DNA from 3 places in the Ferrimonas lipolytica genome. Region 2 is predicted to be linked to each of the others. Evidence: predicted binding sites of a transcription regulator. Region 2 holds the regulator's gene; each other region holds the start of a gene.
What was found. The regulator NrdR, encoded in region 2, represses ribonucleotide reductase genes. The targets are predictions, from matches to a motif close to AAACACNANATNTNGTGTTT.

Region 1: the regulator NrdR is predicted to act here: its motif matches at 1,395-1,414, upstream of nrdD (anaerobic ribonucleoside-triphosphate reductase).
Region 3: the regulator NrdR is predicted to act here: its motif matches at 1,605-1,624, upstream of nrdA (class 1a ribonucleoside-diphosphate reductase subunit alpha).

Annotation. Positions count from the first base shown of each region.
Region 1 is NZ_CP051180.1:1,275,582-1,278,865, reverse strand. Features, by position in the region: gene nrdD (anaerobic ribonucleoside-triphosphate reductase) at 1-1,338, opposite strand, end outside; gene HER31_RS06030 (alkaline phosphatase) at 1,745-3,043, opposite strand; gene HER31_RS06025 (metallophosphoesterase) at 3,214-3,284, shown strand, end outside.
Region 2 is NZ_CP051180.1:2,639,063-2,642,346, forward strand. Features, by position in the region: gene HER31_RS12105 (riboflavin synthase) at 1-415, opposite strand, end outside; gene ribD (bifunctional diaminohydroxyphosphoribosylaminopyrimidine deaminase/5-amino-6-(5-phosphoribosylamino)uracil reductase RibD) at 421-1,536, opposite strand; gene nrdR (transcriptional regulator NrdR) at 1,536-1,988, opposite strand; gene glyA (serine hydroxymethyltransferase) at 2,117-3,284, opposite strand, start outside.
Region 3 is NZ_CP051180.1:1,465,078-1,468,361, forward strand. Features, by position in the region: gene ubiG (bifunctional 2-polyprenyl-6-hydroxyphenol methylase/3-demethylubiquinol 3-O-methyltransferase UbiG) at 25-738, shown strand; gene HER31_RS06890 (HAD family hydrolase) at 735-1,403, shown strand; gene nrdA (class 1a ribonucleoside-diphosphate reductase subunit alpha) at 1,732-3,284, shown strand, end outside.

The DNA.
Region 1 (3,284 bases), 1.4 Mb from region 2:
TTCGATGCGGGTCATTAGTGCCTTGCGGCTCAGTAGCAGGCGTTGATCTAAGATCTGGTAGAAGCGCTCGCTGTCCCCTTCGGCCTCAATCGCAATGCGCGGCAAGTTAAGCGATACCACACCAAGGTTGTTGCGACCGTCGTGGATCAAGGCGCCATTTTCTTCGTGGGCGCCTAAGAACGAACGACAACCCATTGGGTTCTTAAACGAGCCAGTAACCTCTACTACTTTGTCGTAGTTGAGGATATCTGGGTACATTCGCTTGGTGGCACACTCAAGCGCCAGTTGCTTGATGTCGTAGCTTGGGTCAACCGGGCGTAGGTTTAAGCCATCTTTAATGGCAAACACCAGTTTCGGGAACACTGCGGTTTTACGGTTCTTACCCAAACCGGCAATGCGGTTTTTCAAGATTGAGGATTGGATCAATCGTGCTTCCCAAGTGGTACCTAAACCAAAGCCAAAGGTTACAAATGGAGTTTGGCCATTGGCAGTATGGAGGGTGTTTACTTCGTACTCGAGCGATTGGAAGGCGTCGTAACACTCTTTCTCAGTGCGTGAGGTAGCAAAGCCTTGTGGGTCAGGAATGCTCCACTCTTGCGCCGTTGCAAAGTGCTTGTCGTAGCTGGCCTTAACGTACGGCGCAAGAATCTCATCAATACGGTTGATGGTGGTGCCACCGTAGATGTGCGACGCCACTTGGGCGATGATCTGTGCGGTTACGGCGGTCGCGGTTGAGATTGATTTTGGGGTATCAATCTCAGCGTTACCCATCTTAAAGCCGCCGGTTAGCATGCCGTTAAGATCGATCAACATGCAGTTGAACATTGGGAAGAACGGCGCGTAGTCGAGATCGTGATAGTGGATCTCACCGCGTTCATGGGCCTGCACGACTTCCCGCGGCAGAATATGACGACAGGCGTAGTGCTTGGCCACAATGCCCGCCAGCAGATCCCGCTGGGTTGGAATTACCTTGGCGTCTTTATTGGCGTTCTCGTTGAGCAGGTCATTGTTGCTCTGCTCCACCAAGCCTTGGATCTCACGATTCAAGCGACTCGACTTCTCACGAGCCACATCACGGTCGTGACGGTATTCAATGTAAGCACGCGCCAGTTCTTTGTGCGGGCCTTCCATTAATTGGAATTCTACCGCGTCTTGAATAAGGTCAATATCTACGTGTTCATGCACTGCCAGTTGTTCGGTTACTGCAGACGCAACTTGCACCGCGTAAACCTGATCTTCACATTGGTTCGCCTTAGCGGCGCGCATTACTGCTTGAGTAATTCGGGCACTATCGAACGGCAAGCGTGTTCCATCTCGCTTGATCACAACTGGTTTCATTGACTACTCCTGACAATCATGGTGAAAACACTACATATCAACAGCCGAGATCCCCTCGGCACTACATCTAGTGATTTAAAATATAGAAATGGCGACAAAGAACTTAGATCCAAATCAATTAAATGTAGATTGACGTCACATTTAGTTTGCTGATATGCGAGCGGGAAGGCTTTTAAGTTCGAGCGGACTATAGCCCAGTTTGAGCCGAATCCGCATGAACAAACACGGACTAACATCGGGTTATTTGGGCGAGATCACTGCTTAGAAAGATCAAGCTTGATCTCAAAAAAAAACATAATTTCAGCGTAAAAAAACGGTGTGTTTATATCAGTAAAAACTGAACTAGTGTCAGTGGTTAAATGGCTTCCAATTAGGGCAAAAAGAAGCCATTTAAGGATCGATAGATTCAATCAATAGCAAGAATATTGATGATCTTTTTAGGAATGTCGGTGTTGTCTTGGTAGCCAGTAAACTGCTCGGCGCCAACACCGTATGCCATTACTGGCACGTCCACTGCGGTATGGCCGGTGGTTGTCCAGCCGGTAAAACTGCGCACCGACAACATTTGGCCAATCTTGGCGGCAACGGTGTACATGTTCTCATTAGCAAGCAGCGCCAGTTCGGTTAACTCGGCATTGGTTAACTCAAAGTCGACGTATTTAGACCACTCCTGTGCATAATGCTCTGCCGTGGTGTGCAACAAGGCGTTGGCGATGGTCTCGGTTGAGGCATGCACCCGCTTCACCTCTAATGGCAGCCATTGGTACTCGCCGTCGGCGCCAAGGGTTAGCCCGCCGGTAGAGTGGTCGGCGGTAACCACCAGCAGCGTATCTGGGTGTTCATCAACATAATCTTTAGCCACGGTTACCGCGGCGGCAAAGTCTTCCATCTCTTTCATGGCACAGGCGATGTCGTTACCGTGGCCACACCAATCGATAAGGCTACCCTCAATCAACAAGCTAAAACCTTTAGGGTTAGATTCGGCCAAGCTCAGCGCGGTGAAGGTCATGGTGGCTAAACGTTGGTCGCGATCGCTGTCGATGGCATACGGAAGTGCCACCGGCGCCAATAACGCAGCGGCGGGCAGTTTCTCTATTTCATCCAGCTGTTGCCAGTTGGTCGCCAGCGCCACACCCGCGCGGTTCATGGTTTCTAATTGCTGTTGGCTGAAGTACGACAAGCCGCCACCAAACATCAAATCAAGCTCTGGTGTTGCTGCGGTCATGGCGTTGGTCATCTGGTTGGCTATCACCTCATATGACTTACGTGAGGCTACGTGCGCAACAAAGCTGGCCGGAGTAGCGTGGTTGATTTGCGATGTCGACACAACACCGATGGTTTTACCAGCGCGTTTACTGTTAGCAAGAATGCTTGGTAGCGGCTGTTTGTCGGTATCTAAGCCGATGGCACCATTATAAGACTTAACCCCAGAGGCAAGCGCCGTAGCGGATGCCGCTGAATCAGTTACCCAGGTGTCGTCGTCTGGATAGGTGCTGGCCGCGCCAACCAGCAATTGATCGAAGATCGTTGGGGCAACGGCATTGCCGGGCTTACCAGCGAGATAATAACGATACGCACTTAAATACGCTGGTCCCATGCCGTCACCTATCATATAGATAACGTTCTTTGCCGTTGGCTGAGACTGCGCTTGTGCCGGGACAGCCAACGCCAATGGGAGTGCCACCACACACACAAATCGCTTCATTAAAACTCCTTTTCGCATCAAAACTAATTGCTAAGTCACTAAATTGTATTGCTAAAGATCAACTAAACTGTAACTGACTATTGGTAATGGAGAACCGTTATAGTGCCTATTCTAAAGCGTGACACCACGATCCCCCTTTGTAATCCGTTGCAATGGTATAGCCTTAAGTTATGAGCTGCCAACATGTAACCAAGCACCATTGTCACGGTACTGCCTATTTTGTTGGTGACATTCATGGTGA
Region 2 (3,284 bases):
CCGAGCCTTTGTGCGGCAGGTAACGGCCCAATTCTGCTGGCGCTTGGATCCAAAACTCAATCGCTCGAGCTCGCACTTCACGACGCTCGACGGTAGCAACGCCATCAACGTGGCCACTAACCAAGTGACCGCCTAAGCGAGTGCTTGGGGTTACCGCCCGCTCTAGGTTGACCTTATCACCCACATTGGCACTGGTGAACTTAGTCAAGTCGAGGGTTTCAGCAGACACGTCGGCAACGAAATGGTCAGCCCCCATGCTCACCACGGTTAAACACACACCGTTGGTGGCGATGGAGTCACCCAATTGCACGTCATCTAACGGCAGCTTGCCGGTGGCGATGGTCATATGCAGATCGCCGCCGCGATGTTCCATTTTGCGAATGTTGCCAACCGCTTCAATGATTCCGGTAAACACGTAGTTTATCTCTCCCGTCGGGTTAAGCTCAGGCGCAAATCGCCGCCAACCAGACGTATATCGTTAAATTGCAGGCTAACCGCTTCGGTCATCTGCGCAAATTCAGGCAGCTCAAGTAAGCCTCGAGCTGGATTGCCCATAAGCTTAGGCGCTTGATAGAGCACAATTTCATCCCACAGCTCCGCCTTAATAAAGGCCGCTGCAAGGCTAGCACCAGCTTCCACCAGTACCTCGTTAATGCCGCGCTTGCCCAGCTCCATCATCAGCAAGATTAAGTCGACCTTGCCGTTATGAGGAGCACTACGCCAGGTCGACACCGCTTCAGGCCATTGGCACTGATATTCTTCGGTTGTGGCCAGCAATATCTCGCCTTCGCACTGCAGTAATTGTAATGGCGGTGCTAAACGAGCCCGTCCATCAATTACTACCCGCAAAGGTTGCTGTAACTGTTGTGGCTCTAGTTTAGCTTGCCAATGCCCTAGTTGGCTGTGACGTACGTTCATTGATGGGTCATCAATAAGCACTGAATCGGCGCCAGTGATAATTGCGTCACAGCGAGCTCGCAGCCGTTGTACGTCTTGTCGAGCCTTTGGACCGGTGATCCATTTCGACTCGCCGTTAGCCAAAGCCGTGCGGCCATCAACCGAGGCCGCTAATTTAATGGTGACAAATGGGAAACCAGTCCGCATCCGTTTAATAAAACCAGGGTTAAGCGCTTCGGCTTGTGCCTGAAGCAGCCCGTGACTAACCTCGATGCCGGCATTTTGCAGCATCTTTAGACCACGACCAGCAACCTGTGGATTGGGGTCAACCATGGCCGCAACCACACGGGCGACGCCAGCCTTAATAAGTGCTTCAGCACAGGGTGGCGTACGGCCGTAATGACTGCATGGCTCTAGGGTAACGTAGGCGGTAGCACCACGAGCGGCATCGCCAGCGGCGCGCAAGGCATGCACTTCCGCGTGTGGCTCACCCGCTTTCAGGTGCGCGCCTTCACCAACAACTTGATCACCTCTAACAATAACGCAGCCAACCCGAGGGTTTGGCCGCGTTGTCAGCAACCCGCGCTTAGCCAGTTGCAGTGCTCGAGCCATGTGCTGAGCATCAATGGTTGAAAACATTAGCGTTTGTCCAAACTGGCAATCACTTCCCCAAACTGGGCAAGATCGTCAAAGGCACGATAGACCGAGGCAAAACGGATATAGGCAACCTTATCCAGCAACAACAATTGCTCCATAACCAAGTTGCCCAACATATCGGATCCCACTTCACGTTCACCGGTGGCACGCATGGCTGACTTAATCTTAGAGATGCTTTGCTCAATCAGCTCTGAGCTGACCGGGCGCTTCTCTAAAGCACGGAGGATCCCGCGACGAAGTTTCTCTTCATCAAAGGGCTGGCGCGTACCGTCGGTCTTAATCAAGCGGGGCATTACCAACTCGGCGGTTTCAAAGGTGGTGTAGCGCTCGTGGCAGGTAAGGCACTCGCGACGACGGCGCACTTGATGACCGTCTGCAACCAACCGAGAATCGATCACCTTGGTGTCTGTGGCTGCACAGAATGGGCAGTGCATGGCGCCTCCGCTAATGGAATTTATGCATTGAAATTATTGCAGATCATACCGAATTTTACTTTGCTCGGTAAGTTCGAAAAATAAGAAAGCCCGCTCAGTTGCGGGCCTTTAATCTAACTAAAGTAATTTTATGCGTAAACTGGGTAACGTTTACACAACTCAACCACTTGAGATTTAACTCGCTCAACCACGGTTTCATCACCAAAGTTATCGAGAATGTCACAGATCCAACCGGTCAGCTCACGGGCTTCTGACTCAGCAAAACCACGGCGGGTTAACGCCGGAGTGCCAATGCGTAAACCTGAGGTGACAAACGGGCTGCGCGGATCATTTGGCACCGAGTTTTTATTCACGGTGATGTTGGCGCGGCCAAGGGCAGCATCAGCATCTTTACCGGTAATATCTTTGTCGATCAGATCCAACAAGAACAGGTGATTCTGAGTACCGCCAGAAACGATTTTGTAACCACGGTTAATAAACACGTCGGCCATCGCTTGAGCGTTCTTCACTACTTGTTTTTGGTAGATCTTAAACTCAGGCTGTAACGCTTCTTTGAAGGCCACAGCCTTCGCTGCGATAACGTGACACAGTGGGCCACCTTGACCGCCAGGGAAAACAGCAGAGTTCAGCTTTTTGTAGATGGTTTCATCATCAATTGCTGACAAGATCAAACCGCCACGTGGACCCGCTAAGGTTTTATGGGTGGTGGTGGTAACTACATGCGCGTGTGGCAGCGGGTTCGGGTACTCACCTGCGGCAATCAAACCGGCGACATGAGCCATGTCTACAAACAGATAGGCGCCAACTTCATCAGCGATCTCACGGAATTTAGCCCAATCAACGATGCCAGAGTATGCAGAGAAACCGGCGATGATCATCTTCGGCTTATGTTCGATCGCCATAGCGCGCACTTCGGCGTAATCGATCTCGCCACTTTCAGGGGTAATACCGTACTGCACCGCATTGTAGATCTTGCCAGAGAACGATACCGAAGCACCATGAGTTAGGTGGCCACCGTGAGCCAAACTCATGCCTAGAACAGTATCGCCAGCATTCAACAGCGCCATAAATACCGCGGAGTTAGCTTGTGAACCTGAGTGTGGTTGCACGTTCGCGTAGCTAGCACCAAACAGTTCACAGGCACGATCGATGGCCAGTTGCTCAGCCACATCCACGTGCTCACAACCGCCGTAATAACGCTTGTTTGGGTAACCTTCAGCGTATTTATTGGTTAGCTGCGAACCTTGCGCTTCAAGTACACGCGGGCTGGTGTAGTTTTCAGAGGCGATAAGTTCA
Region 3 (3,284 bases), 1.2 Mb from region 2:
AATGTAGGACTTGGCGCTAACAATATGAATAACAATACAAACGTAGATCCACAGGAAGTGGCAAAATTTGAGCAATTGGCAGCCACATGGTGGGACCCAGAAGGTCACTCAGGTCCACTCCACGCTATGAACCCAGTTCGGGTGTCATTTATTGAACGTCACTGTGGTGGTTTATTCGACAAAAAGGTTGCCGACGTTGGTTGCGGTGGTGGTTTAGTCAGTGAAGCCATTGCTAAATGCGGCGCCCAAGTTACCGGATTAGATATGGGCGAAGAGCCCCTGGAAGTTGCAAGATTACACGCACTAGAAACGGGTATTGAGGTTGATTACCTTAATAGTACCGCTGAGCAACACGCCGATGGCTTCCAAGGCAAATACGATGTTGTTTGTTGCCTCGAGATGCTTGAGCACGTGCCTGATCCACAATCAGTTATTAATGCCTGTATCAAGATGCTGAGGCCCGGCGGCCACTTGTTTATGTCGACCATAAATAAGACCCCAGAAGCGTACCTAACCACTATTGTTGGTGCCGAGCATCTGGTCAAGGCGTTACCTAAAGGAACTCACGACTTCAATAAGTTCCTGCGCCCATCCCAGCTTAGTCGCTGGTGTGAACAGCAAGGGATGCTTATGCAGCACGCCAGTGGTCTATTCTATAACCCGCTAACCAAAACGGTATCGCTGAACAAGTCACTGCGGGTTAACTACATCCTGCACGCGCAGAAGCCACAATCATGAGCGCCTCAGCCTACCAAGGGGTGTTGTTTGATCTCGATGGCACCCTACTCGACACAGCGCCCGATCTTGGCCTAGCAGCCAATGTCGCACTTGCGCAGTATGGCTTTCCGCCGATCAGCGCAGTTACCGCATCGCAGGTTAGTTCTCATGGCGCAGCGGGGTTGTTACGAGCAGGCCTAGGCGCACATTATGATCGCACTGACATCATGCCGTTAAGAACCGCCCTGCTGGATTCATACGCTGATAACATCTGTATCGGTACATCACTTTACGATGGCGTGGCTGAGCTGATCGAATGGCTCGATGAAGAAGGAATCCCTTGGGGTATTGTCACCAACAAACCTGCATGGCTCACCACCCCGCTACTTAAGCACTTTCCACAGTTTAGTAACCGCAGCTGTACCGTCTCAGGTGATACCTGTGGCGTAGCCAAGCCCGATCCTAAACCAATGCACTTCGCAGCCCAGCAGATAGGCGTAGCGGAGTCAGACATTCTCTATGTTGGTGATGCTCAGCGCGATGTCGAGGCTGGTAAAAGCAGTGGCATGGATACCGTTGCCGCCCTCTGGGGCTATATTCGCCCACAAGACCACCCGCAACAATGGCTGGCTAGCCATGATTGCCGAACGGTTAACGATCTACTTTCTCTACTCAAAAGCAAGTAGATCTCAGCAAACGATCGAAAAAATTATTTTTTCGATCGTTCATTTTTTTGATTGAAATTGACCAAAACCAAACGGGTAAAGCGCTTCAGCGTTAGGTGCTACTAACCCCGCTATTGTTCACACTTTTATGCACAGCATGTTCACAGTAAGCCCACTTGATCCCTTCGCCCAACCGCTCTATCTTGTATCCCCATCCAATAGAGGCACTATATCTTGTGCCCCGAAGCAAAAGTAATAACTATAATTACCTACGTCACAGGATCAGTGACGATGGCCACATGACAAGGAACTGTCTTCGGCCACCACACACGGATAATAAAATCACGCTATGAATGGCAACCTACTCGTCACCAAACGCAACGGCACCAAAGAATCGATAGATCTGGAAAAGATCCATCGCGTGATAACTTGGGCTGCAAAGGATCTTCACAACGTGTCAGTTTCCCAAGTGGAACTGGCCGCTCATATCCACTTTTTTGATGGCATCGAGACCGAAGCCATTCACGAAACCATCATTAAAGCCGCAGCAGACCTTATCAGCGAAGAAACCCCAGATTACCAATATCTCGCAGCGCGATTAGCGGTATTTCATTTGCGTAAAAAGGCCTATGGCCAATTTGAGCCGCCGCATCTTTATGATCACGTTACCAAGATGGCCGAAGCGGGACTGTACGACCAACACCTGTTAGCAGACTATAGCCGTGATGAATTAAACGAGCTAAACGAGCACCTTGACCATTGGCGTGATATGGACTTCTCCTATGCCGCAGTCAAGCAGCTTGAAGGCAAGTACTTGGTCCAGAATCGAGTAACTGGCCAGATCTACGAGAGCGCTCAGTTTCTGTATATGTTGGTATCGGCGTGCTTGTTCTCCAATTACTCGCGCGCTACCCGTTTGGATTACGTCAAACGCTTCTATGATGCGGTGTCGCAGTTTAAGATCTCACTGCCTACCCCCATCATGAGCGGGGTACGCACACCCACTCGCCAATTTAGTTCCTGCGTGCTGATTGAGTGTGGCGATAGTTTAGATTCCATCAATGCCACCTCGGCCTCAATCGTTAAGTACGTCAGCCAGCGAGCAGGTATTGGTATCAATGCCGGTAACATCCGTGCATTGGGCAGCCCTATCCGTGGCGGCGAAGCGTTTCATACCGGTTTACTGCCATTCTTTAAGCACTTCCAGACCGCGGTGAAGTCATGCTCGCAAGGCGGTGTTCGTGGTGGTGCCGCTACCCTGTTCTACCCGTTGTGGCATCTAGAGGTAGAAGATCTGCTGGTGCTCAAGAACAACCGCGGTACCGAAGCCAACCGTATCCGTCATATGGATTACGGTGTTCAGATCAACAAAACCCTTTACCAACGCTTGATTGATGGTGCCAGCGTTACCCTCTTCTCGCCGTCCGACGTACCAGGCCTGTATGACGCATTCTTTGCCGATCAAGATAAATTTGAAGCGCTGTACTGCCAATATGAACAGGATCCATCTATTCGTAAGCGCAGCGTTAAAGCGGTCGAATTGTTCTCACTGTTGATGCAAGAACGCGCCTCTACCGGTCGTATTTACATCCAACACGTTGATCACTGCAATACCCACAGCCCATTTGATCCAAGTGTGGCACCAATCAAGCAGTCAAATCTCTGCTTAGAGATCGCTCTGCCGACCAAGCCGTTACAAGATTTCAACGACGAAAACGGTGAGATCGCGCTGTGCACTCTATCCGCCTTTAACCTCGGAGCCATCGACTCACTAGACGAGTTGGAAGAGCTGGCCCAGTTAGCAGTACGTGCTCTGGATAGCCTCTTGGATTACCAAGACTATCCCGTTAACGCAGCACGGATTAGTACCATGAATCGCCGTACGTTAGGCATTGGTGTCAT